Linked DNA regions of Granulosicoccus antarcticus IMCC3135. Each later gene encodes a partner of the first gene's protein in a complex. Links are inferred from orthologs where the notes say so. Each region holds a gene or a part of one and is shown in the gene's direction. Other genes may lie near its edges.

Region 1 (5,776 bases):
CATGCCTTCATTGGCTTCTGCCACGGGATACACAGACTCTACGACAATGGATAAGCCCTCTCCCGGCATGGCCCTCAGTGAGAGCATCCCTGTCTGACCCTCGAACACGTCGTACACGTCCGCCTCATCCACCAGAACGTGAACTTCGAAGTCGGCATTGGGTGCAATTTCGAATAAGGTTTCGCCACGTGATACGGCAGTACCACTCGTGCGGGCAGCATCGGCTGCAATCACAAGCCCATCAATAGGAGATGTCAGATCCGAACGATTCAGTCGCTGCTCAACGCCCTCACGCCGTGCCCTGGCTTGTGCCAGGCGTGCCCGGGCAATACCGGTAGCCTGACGATCGTAGCTGGCCATCGCCGCCCGAAACTCAGCATCTGCCATGGCAATATCGCTGTCGCGACTTGCCGCTTCAAGCTGCATTTCACGACGATCCAATCGGGCAATCACTTGCCCTTCAGTAACTCTATCCCCGGCAATCACCAGCATATCGGAGACAAAGCCATTCTGAGGTGCTGTAATCAGACGACGTTCATTGGATAGCAATTCAGCGGGGGCCACGATCTGCCAACGCATTGTCATCGTCAATGAACCGACAACAAGAAGCCCGGCCAGAATACACAGTGCTCGCATGCCAGGACGCTCATTGCCCAGGTATCGTCCAAGGTGCGTATTCAAGCTAGAACCAAAGACACGCAACCAGCCACGATCCGCCTTCTTGTGCAGTGTCAGCAAGGGTGCCAGGCACACAGACAGACGCTCAAGCGTCTGAACGGGAAACGCACGTTGATCACGTCGTTCCAGCAAGAAAGCACCGACCAACTCCTGGTTGACATACAACGGTACGCTGCAAATCGCACCTGTCAAACGTCTTCCTGCCAATGCCCGGTGAGCAACCAGCACGCCCAAAGCATCCGAGGTTGGTGGCCAGCACACGATGGATTCCTGAGCGCAGGCCTCGCACATGGCATCGACCAGCAAACGAGCCTCGGATGAAGAGGCTTCAAGCACGGCCTGTTGCGAGACAGCCGACAGGCTCAGATCATTGCCTGCTACCAGGGCAATCGCAACTCGATCACAACCGAACTTTGACTGCAGTGCTCCTGCGAATGCATCCAACGCACCTTCCAGGGAGTTACTGGCGAGCAGCTCTGCGAGCATGCCAACCAACACCGCCTGATGTCCAGCCAGTCTCTCCGCTCTTACGGCACGAGCATGCAAGGCCGCAATCTCTGGTGTTGGAGCTTCCTTAGAGTCTGCGTTCGCACCCGCGGTGGCGTACCTTGAGTTGTCAGCGAGACTACCCATTACAGATAGGTCGAAACCGGTTCAACCGAACTGCAGTAAGAATATCGTTGCATGTGAACAGATCAACTTCCAGGTTGTCGCCATGAAATGGGGATTTATGAAAGTTGTTCAGCAAGCAGCATTCCAAGCAAAGACACAAACCTGGAAATACGTCACATGTACACAAATATGTGACAGCGATAGGCCCTACGAACAGGTTACAAATCTGTTTCTGCGCATTTTCCTACAACGATTCGAGAAACCGATTCAATGCAGAACCGTCATCTGGCTAACGGTTTTCAGCACCGGCACATGGCAAGAGGTACATCCCGTTTCATCAAACAGCAATTCCCCACGTATAACCTCTGGCAATTGTTGCTACTGGCAAATCAGCTTGCCCTGCACAACCTGCCAATAGCCCGGGGTCGAGCAGACGAGCCGAGTTGAATGATCCATTACTACAAGCTCGGGTAGGCATGAGCCGTCAGCTCTTGCCTCGGCCCGCTGGCCCAAAATCAGACTGATGAAAAACGATATGCCAATCAGCGATGTGATCATGCCAATAGGAGCGAGGTACCCATGGCAATGACCATTTCCTGCGCGCTGGCAATACTCGGATTCAAGACGATCGACAAGGTACGCATGAAACTCAAGGTGGCTTGCGGGTCCAGGTCCTTGAATTCTTCCGGATGAAGCCATGCTGCGTTTTCCATGAATACCAGCGGTTTCTTATCGTTTGGCATGGACTGAACCACATTGGTGACCTTGCGCATCTGGACGATGTAGAAGTCAATTCAAGTGAGCATATGCGAATGATTATCATTTGTATTGCATTTCTGACAAATATCTCTCATTCAATCCGCAGCAGATCGACTGTATTGACAGTTGCCTCATCCAAACTCTTATTGATAATCATTCTCATTTGATTACAATAGCACCTAAATATCAATGGAAGAGTTCATGAACAAGACACGAGTGCTGGTTTCAACATCAAACAACCCCTGGTTCAACCTCGCTGTCGAGGAGGTCATATTCGAGAAAATGAGCCCTGAGCATCGTGTTCTGTTCATCTGGAGAAATATCGACACCGTCGTTATCGGGCGTGCACAAAACCCTTGGCGGGAATGCAATATTTCCCGGATGGAGGAAGACAATGTCAAGCTTGCCAGAAGACGTACAGGGGGCGGAGCTGTATTTCAAGACACTGGCAATAGCAACTTTACCTTCATGGCTGGCAAGCCTGAATATGACAAAACAGTATCCACCAACATTGTTCTTGATGCCCTGAAATTACTGGACATAGACGCGATTGCCAACGGCCGAAATGATCTGGTCGTACAGGAGGGAGATATGTTGAGAAAGTTCTCGGGATCGGCCTACCGGGAAACGAAAGACAGAGGCTTTCATCACGGGACATTGTTACTGCACAGCGATCTGAATAGGCTCGCCAGCTACCTGACCCCCAATCCAAAGAAACTTGCCGCAAAAGGCATCACTTCAGTCAAGTCACGAGTCACCAATCTTGATCAGATCAAACAAGGCATCAATCATGACGTGGTCAGTGGCGCACTGATCGAGGCCTACCTTGGCCACTACGAGGCCGAAGTGGAGATCGAGTACATTGCCCCCGGCGACAATTACGACTTACCCGGCCTGGAAGAGATCTTCCAGTTCTACAGTAGCTGGGATTGGAACTACGGGAAAACTCCGGAATTTACACATTTACTGGATGAACGTTTCAACTGGGGCGGTGTTGAAGTCTTTCTCAACGTAACAAAGGGGCGCATTCAGGACGCCAGGCTCTATACGGATAGCCTTGACCCTTCACCATTTGAACAACTGGCAGAAAGCATCAAGGGCTCCGGGTATAACCAGAGAGAAGTAGGCGCTCACCTGGACGCCTTGATTGCCAGCAATCGCGCCAACGAAGGTTCACTACAGGAATTTCGTTCATGGCTCATGGGAGCAATCGCTTGAGAACGTAAGCAAACATCTTCCTTTGTAAGGTATATGAACCAACAAGGTCGCGCATGCACATTTCATCGCGTCCGTTGGTACCCGTTGTATTGGTGACACCGGCCCCTCGACTAACCACACACGTCATGAAACCTTCTAACGCACACTCAAGATCAGATAGAACGCAATGAATGTTCTAATTCAAGTGAGCGTTTGACGTGCACATTTCATGCGAATGATTATCATTTGTATCATTTTTTTTAGAAATCTATTCGCTTTCAGTCCAAAGTGAATTGACTGCATTGACAATTATTAAGTCAGGTACCGTCAAAAAAGCTGGCATATATACTCCAACAGATTCTACGGGGCTCTTTAAGCTCGCCCTATCTCCAACAATCGTCATCAGCCCAATGTTACGAGAATTTTTTTCCTACTATCGCCCATGGATTGGATTGTTCTGGCTCGATTTTGGTGCTGCTGTAGTTGCTGGCATGCTCGAACTGGCATTTCCTCTGGCAGTCACCGGCTTCATTGACCACCTGTTGCCACAGGGTAATTTGAGGCTGACCGTATTCGCCGCCATCGGGCTGATGTTGATCTATACCGTCTCAGCAGGACTGATCTCCATCGTCACCTACTGGGGGCATATGCTGGGTATCAACATCGAAACCGAAATGCGCCGGCGTGCCTTTGCACACTTGCAGAGCTTGTCATGGAGCTATTATGACAAACAGCGTACCGGCAGGCTGGTATCCCTGGTCACACGCGACCTTGAAGAAATCGGTGAAGTGGCACACCACGGCCCCGAGGACCTGTTCATTGCCATCATGACCTTCGTCGGGGCTTTTGCCCTGATGCTCTGGATCAACGTGGAACTGGCCTTGCTCAGCGCCCTGATCGTCCCTCTATCAGTTGTGCTGACCACTGTCGCAGGCGGCAAGCTGACGCGAACATGGCGCGCTATCTATGCCAGAGTCGGCAACTTCAACGTTCGACTGGAAGAGAACCTGACGGGTATTCGTGTCGTGCAATCCTTTGCCAACGAAGAACACGAGAATGGACTTTTCGCCAAGGACAATCATGGCTATCGGAAAACAAAGCTGGAAGCCTACCGAGTCATGGCAGCCTCCGTATCCATTCAGTATCTGGGCATGCGTGCGGTACAGGTCACCATCATGGTCGTGGGCGCATATATGGTCATGCAAGACACACTGACTACAGGAGGTTTTGTTGGTTTTCTGCTACTTGTAGGCGTTTTCTTTCGACCACTGGACAAGATTGCATCCGTCATAGAATCTTATCCACGCGGCATCGCAGGCTTCAGACGCTATCTGGAATTGCTTGACACCAAAGCTGACATCGCCGACCTGCCCAACGCCCAACCAGCACCAACATTGCGCGGCGATATTCGCTTTAATAGTGTGACCTTCGCATACGGCAACGATGGCGATGTGCTGCGAGATATTCATCTGGATATCAAGGCCGGTGAAACCGTTGCCTTTGTTGGTCCTTCTGGTGCAGGAAAAACGACACTACTGACTCTCATCCCGCGCTTCTACGAGGTAGACAGTGGCGAGATATCGATAGACGGCATTGCCTTGCAAGACTTCACACTCAACAGTCTTCGCCAACAGGTGGGCATGGTCTCACAGGATGTTCTATTGTTCGGCGGCACTCTTCGCGAGAATATCGCCTATGCGAAACTGGATGCCAGCGAGGAGGAAATTCTCGAAGCGGCCCATAGCGCCATGCTCGACTCCACCATCGAGAACATGCCGGAAGGACTGGACACCATAGTCGGAGAACGCGGCTTACGCCTGTCCGGTGGTCAGAAACAACGCGTTGCCATCGCGAGGGCATTCCTGCGCAACCCCTCCATACTGATTCTCGATGAAGCCACCTCCGCCCTCGATACAGAGACCGAAAGGGAGATTCAGGCCGCACTGAGCAAACTGTGTGCGGGTCGAACCACATTGATCATTGCGCACCGCCTTGGCACCATCCGCCATGCAGATCGCATCGTGGTTATGGAGGAAGGCCGCATAACCGAAATCGGCAATCATGAAGAACTGCTGGAGATCGGCGGACGTTACAGCAAACTCCAGGCAGCAAGCGGTCTGGATCGCGTGTATTAACATCATGATGTGACGATCAAACAGCCGTCAATGCCTAATATCGCGCTCCCTATGCCCACTCATATCGAACAGTGGCTGGCGAGCGCGCAGCAGGTCAAAATCCCATTTTCGGCGAGGCAGCATTGATACCAACTCGCCAACCGCCAGTACCACATCCGATGTTTGCATATATACCGCGTTGGCCCATTGTGGCTCCAGCCAGTCAAGCAGATGATCCCGGTATTCAAGCAGCTCGCCGTGGCCCAACGCCGAAATCAGTACCAGCATGTGCGCCTCGTCGGGTGAGACTTCGGTGCAACAGATGCATCGCACATCGATCAGTCGGCTGGCACTGCAGGCCACGCGATACAAAAGTTCGCTGACAGTGTCACCCAAGGGAGCTGGCCAGCCCTCTT
Region 2 (4,300 bases), 1.9 Mb from region 1 along the record:
ACAGACACCGCTATATCAGGCGCATCAAGAGCACAACGGCAAACTGGTTGATTTTGCCGGCTATTCATTGCCCATTCACTACGGTTCACAGATCGCTGAACACAAGGCCGTGCGTGATTCCGCTGGCATGTTTGATGTTTCACACATGACCATCATCGATTTGCAGGGTGAGGTTATCCCCTGGCTGCGTACGTTGTTGAGCAATGATGTGGCCAAGCTCAAAGACGGTCGCGCTCTGTATACCTGTATGTGTACTGAGACCGGTGGTGTCATCGATGATCTGATTGTCTATCGCCTCGAGGAAAATCGTTTTCGTCTGATCGTCAATGCGGCCACTCGTGAAAAGGATCTGGCGTGGATGGAGTCACACAAGCCTGCCGATGTCGAATTGCAGGAAGTCAGCAATACGGCGCTTATCGCGGTGCAGGGGCCTGATGCTGTCAATCTGGCCAACAAGGCACTCGCTGAAATGGGCGTATCGGCCGATCTCAACGCGATGGGGCGTCATACGGCACTGGAGCCTGGCGACTGGTTCGTCGGTCGTACCGGTTACACCGGTGAAGATGGGGTCGAGATCGCACTGCCTGCGAACAAGTCAATCGAGCTATGGAAAGCTCTTGCAGCACAAGGTGTTGAGCCTGCCGGGCTGGGTGCACGCGATACGCTGCGTCTGGAAGCCGGGCTTTGCCTGTACGGGCAGGATCTGGACGAGCAGCATACGCCAGCTGAGTCTGGTGTCGCTTTCACTATTGATATCAAAGATCCGGACAGGAACTTTATCGGTCGCGAAGTGCTGGAAGATCACAAGCTGTTCGGCGGGCGTTTCGTTCAGATCGGAATTATACTGGAAGGACGCGGTGTACTGCGCCACGGTCAAGTTGTCGAGCGTGCGGGCCGACCTATAGGAACGGTTACTTCGGGTTCTTTCAGCCCCACTCGTGGTTTGTCGGTTGCGCTTGCCCGGGTGGACAAGGAATTCAAGGGTGGGTGTGATGTGAAAATTCGCGATCGCCTCATTGCAGCCCGTATTGCCTCCGTACCTTTTGTGCCTCATGGTCGGGCACGAGAGTAGAATATTTCCACCACTCTAATTAGGAGACAAATCGTATGGATATCCCAGGCGATCTGAAGTTTGCACCATCCCACGAATGGGTTCGAGTCGAGGAAGATGGAACCATCACGGTCGGTATCAGCGGTCATGCCCAAGAGCAATTGGGTGATCTGGTATTCGTCGAAACACCGGAAATAGACCGTGATTGCGAGGCTGAAGAAGGCATTGCCGTGGTTGAATCTGTCAAGGCGGCATCGGATATCTACGCACCGGTTGCTGGCAAGATAATCGACACCAACCCGAATCTGGCCGATAACCCAGAGCTGGTCAATACTGATCCTTACGGTGAAGGCTGGTTGTTCAAGCTGGCACCGAACGAGGTTGAAGACGTGGAAAACATGATGAGTCCGGATGACTACGAAGCTTTCGTTGAGTCTGAAGAATAATTGTTGATTGCCTACCTGCCCAGGCAGGTTCAATTCACCCCCTACTGAGAAAATCGCCGGTATGACTGAGCACAAGGATTCTGTCGCAATGCAGTTTGCAAACCGACACATCGGTCCTCGAGAAGAGGATATCGCTCACATGCTGGCAACGATTGGTGAGTCCAGTCTGTCCGGTCTGATCGCCAAGGTCATACCGGACGGAATTCACCAGCACGAGTCGCTGGCTCTGGCTACAGGCATCGATGAGCCTCAGGCACTGGCGGAGCTGCAGGCTCTGTCAGAAAAAAACCAGATTCTGACTAGTCTGATCGGGCAGGGATACCATGATTGCCACACACCGGCAGTCATTGCACGCAACGTGTTTGAAAACCCGGCCTGGTATACGGCCTATACGCCGTACCAGCCCGAGATCGCCCAAGGGCGTCTGGAAGTGCTGTTCAACTTCCAGACACTGATTGCCGAACTGTGCGCCATGCCGATCGCCAACGCCTCCTTGCTGGACGAGGCGACAGCCGCAGCAGAAGCCATGAGCATGGCTCATCGCGGATTACGTGGTAAGCGCAACACCATCATTGCTGCCAGTGATTGTCATCCGCAAACGCTGGATGTCATGCGCACACGCGCCGAACCACTGGGAATCGTTGTGCAAACGGTTGCCGTGGCCGACATGAGTGAGCTTGTCAATTCAACCGCTGACGATGTCTTTGCGATTCTCGTGCAATACCCTGGTACAACCGGTGAGGCTGTTGTGCCGACAACGGCTGTGGCGGCCGCCAAAGAGGCGGGTGCTCTGGTTATCGCAGCTGCTGATCTGTTGGCATTGACACTACTATCACCGCCCGGAGAGTGGGGTGCGGATATCGTGGTCGGCAGTGCTCAGCGCTTTGGTGTGCCCATGGGATTTGGTGGCCCGCATGCCGCTTTCATGGCCACAACTGATGCCTATAAACGTAATTTGCCGGGCCGGTTGGTTGGGCAGTCTCGAACGATAGATGGCAAGCCTGCCTACCGTCTCGCGCTGCAAACGCGTGAGCAGCATATACGTCGTGAAAAGGCGACGTCCAATATCTGCACGGCGCAGGCTTTGCTCGCCATTATGGCAACGCTCTATGCGTGCTATCACGGTCCGCAGGGACTAAAGCGCATTGCAAGTCGTGTACGTGCTCATGCCGATATGATGGCTGCACTGCTGCGTGATAGCGGGCTGGTTGTCAGCAATCAAGACTGGTTTGATACGCTGAGTGTCGTGGTGACAGACGGTGCGGCTTGTCTGCAACGACTGGAGCAGGCCGGTTACAACGCCCGCCTGTCTGGCGAGGCGCAGCTGAGTCTGGCGTTTGATGAAACCACAAGTCGTGAACAGGTACTGGAAATAGCTTCCCTCATTGTTCAAGTGTCCCTGGATTCAATGGCTGGCAAAGCCAGCAAGCTGGAAGTCCGGCAGCGTGATGATGCAAGCGATCGACCCGTAAGCTTTCTGTCGCAAGCCTGCTTCAACGATTTCCAGTCAGAAACAGAGATGATGCGTTATCTGCGGCGTCTGGCCTCGAAAGATATCGCTCTGGATCAAGCCATGATTCCGCTGGGTTCCTGCACCATGAAGCTCAATGCGGCTGCCGAGATGATGCCCGTTTCATGGCCGGGATTTACTCGCATCCATCCGTTTGCCCCGCAGTCACAGACCGAGGGCTATCGTGAAATGATTGCTCAGCTGGAAGCCATGCTTTGCGCCTGTACGGGCTATGACGCGGTGTCGCTGCAGCCTAATGCGGGTAGTCAGGGAGAGTACGCCGGTCTGCTGGCTATTCGTGCCTATCATGAAAGCCGTGGTGATCATCAGCGGACTGTCTGCCTGATTCCCAGTTCGGCTCACGGCACTAATCCTGCCAGTGCGCAGATGGTCGGCATGCAGGTGGTTGTGGTCAAGTGTGATGCGGCCGGTAACGTGGATATCAGTGATCTGCAAGCCAAGCTGGACAAGCACGCCGACAAGGTTGCAGCCATCATGATTACCTATCCCTCAACCCATGGTGTGTTCGAGTCGGGCGTCACCGATGTCTGTGAGCGTGTTCATGCGGCAGGGGCTCAGGTCTACATCGACGGTGCCAATCTCAATGCCATGGTGGGCACGGCCCAGCCTGGCAAGTTCGGCGGGGATGTATCGCATCTGAACCTGCACAAGACTTTTTGCATTCCACACGGTGGTGGCGGTCCGGGAGTCGGGCCTATCGGTGTGGGTGAACACCTGAAGCCCTGGTTGCCGGGCCATGCGACACTGGATAACAAGGCGGGTGCTGTCAGTGCTGCGCCTTACGGCAGTGCCATGATATTGCCCATTACCTGGATGTATATACGCATGATGGGGCCGGCAGGCTTGCTGCATGCGACTGAAGTGGCCATTCTCAATGCCAACTACATTGCCGCGCGACTATCGACGGTGTATCCGATTCTTTATCGCGGTGAAGATGGTTTTGTGGCGCATGAATGCATACTCGATACGCGGCCGCTGAAAAGCGAAACGGGCATCAGCGTTGATGACATCGCAAAGCGTTTGATGGACTATGGCTTTCACGCGCCGACCATGTCATTTCCCGTTGCTGGCACCTTGATGGTTGAACCGACCGAAAGCGAATCGCTGGTTGAGATCGACCGATTTTGTGATGCCATGTTACAGATCCACGCCGAGGCTCTGAAGGTCAAGGAGGGCAAGTGGTCCGCTGAAGACAATCCACTGATCAACGCCCCGCACACAGCAGAGCAGTTGACGGCTGATGAGTGGACACATCCCTATACAAGAGCTGAA

The links.
Region 2: the proteins of IMCC3135_RS18380 (region 1) and gcvH are in contact, whole or in part, in a crystal structure (PDB 3A7A), measured with the Escherichia coli proteins. The link is inferred for Granulosicoccus antarcticus IMCC3135 from one-to-one orthologs.

What each region holds. Positions count from the first base shown.
Region 1 is NZ_CP018632.1:4,257,458-4,263,233, forward strand. The notes cover bases 1,480-4,258. They hold IMCC3135_RS18380 (lipoate--protein ligase), read left to right. Parts: upstream 1,480-2,250; coding sequence 2,251-3,267; downstream 3,268-4,258. Other genes in these bases: IMCC3135_RS18375 (hypothetical protein), read right to left, coding at 1,845-2,033; IMCC3135_RS18385 (ABC transporter ATP-binding protein), read left to right, coding at 3,657-4,258. In the rest of the region: IMCC3135_RS18365 (GAF domain-containing protein), read right to left, coding at 1-1,311; more of IMCC3135_RS18385, read left to right, coding at 4,259-5,381; IMCC3135_RS18390 (hypothetical protein), read right to left, coding at 5,409-5,776. UniProt on the Escherichia coli protein: Catalyzes both the ATP-dependent activation of exogenously supplied lipoate to lipoyl-AMP and the transfer of the activated lipoyl onto the lipoyl domains of lipoate-dependent enzymes.
Region 2 is NZ_CP018632.1:2,326,006-2,330,305, forward strand. Bases 1-2,802 are described here. They hold gcvH (glycine cleavage system protein GcvH), read left to right. Parts: upstream 1-1,107; coding sequence 1,108-1,497; downstream 1,498-2,802. Other genes in these bases: gcvT (glycine cleavage system aminomethyltransferase GcvT), read left to right, coding at 1-1,072; gcvP (aminomethyl-transferring glycine dehydrogenase), read left to right, coding at 1,559-2,802. In the rest of the region: more of gcvP, read left to right, coding at 2,803-4,300. UniProt on the Escherichia coli protein: The glycine cleavage system catalyzes the degradation of glycine. The H protein shuttles the methylamine group of glycine from the P protein to the T protein.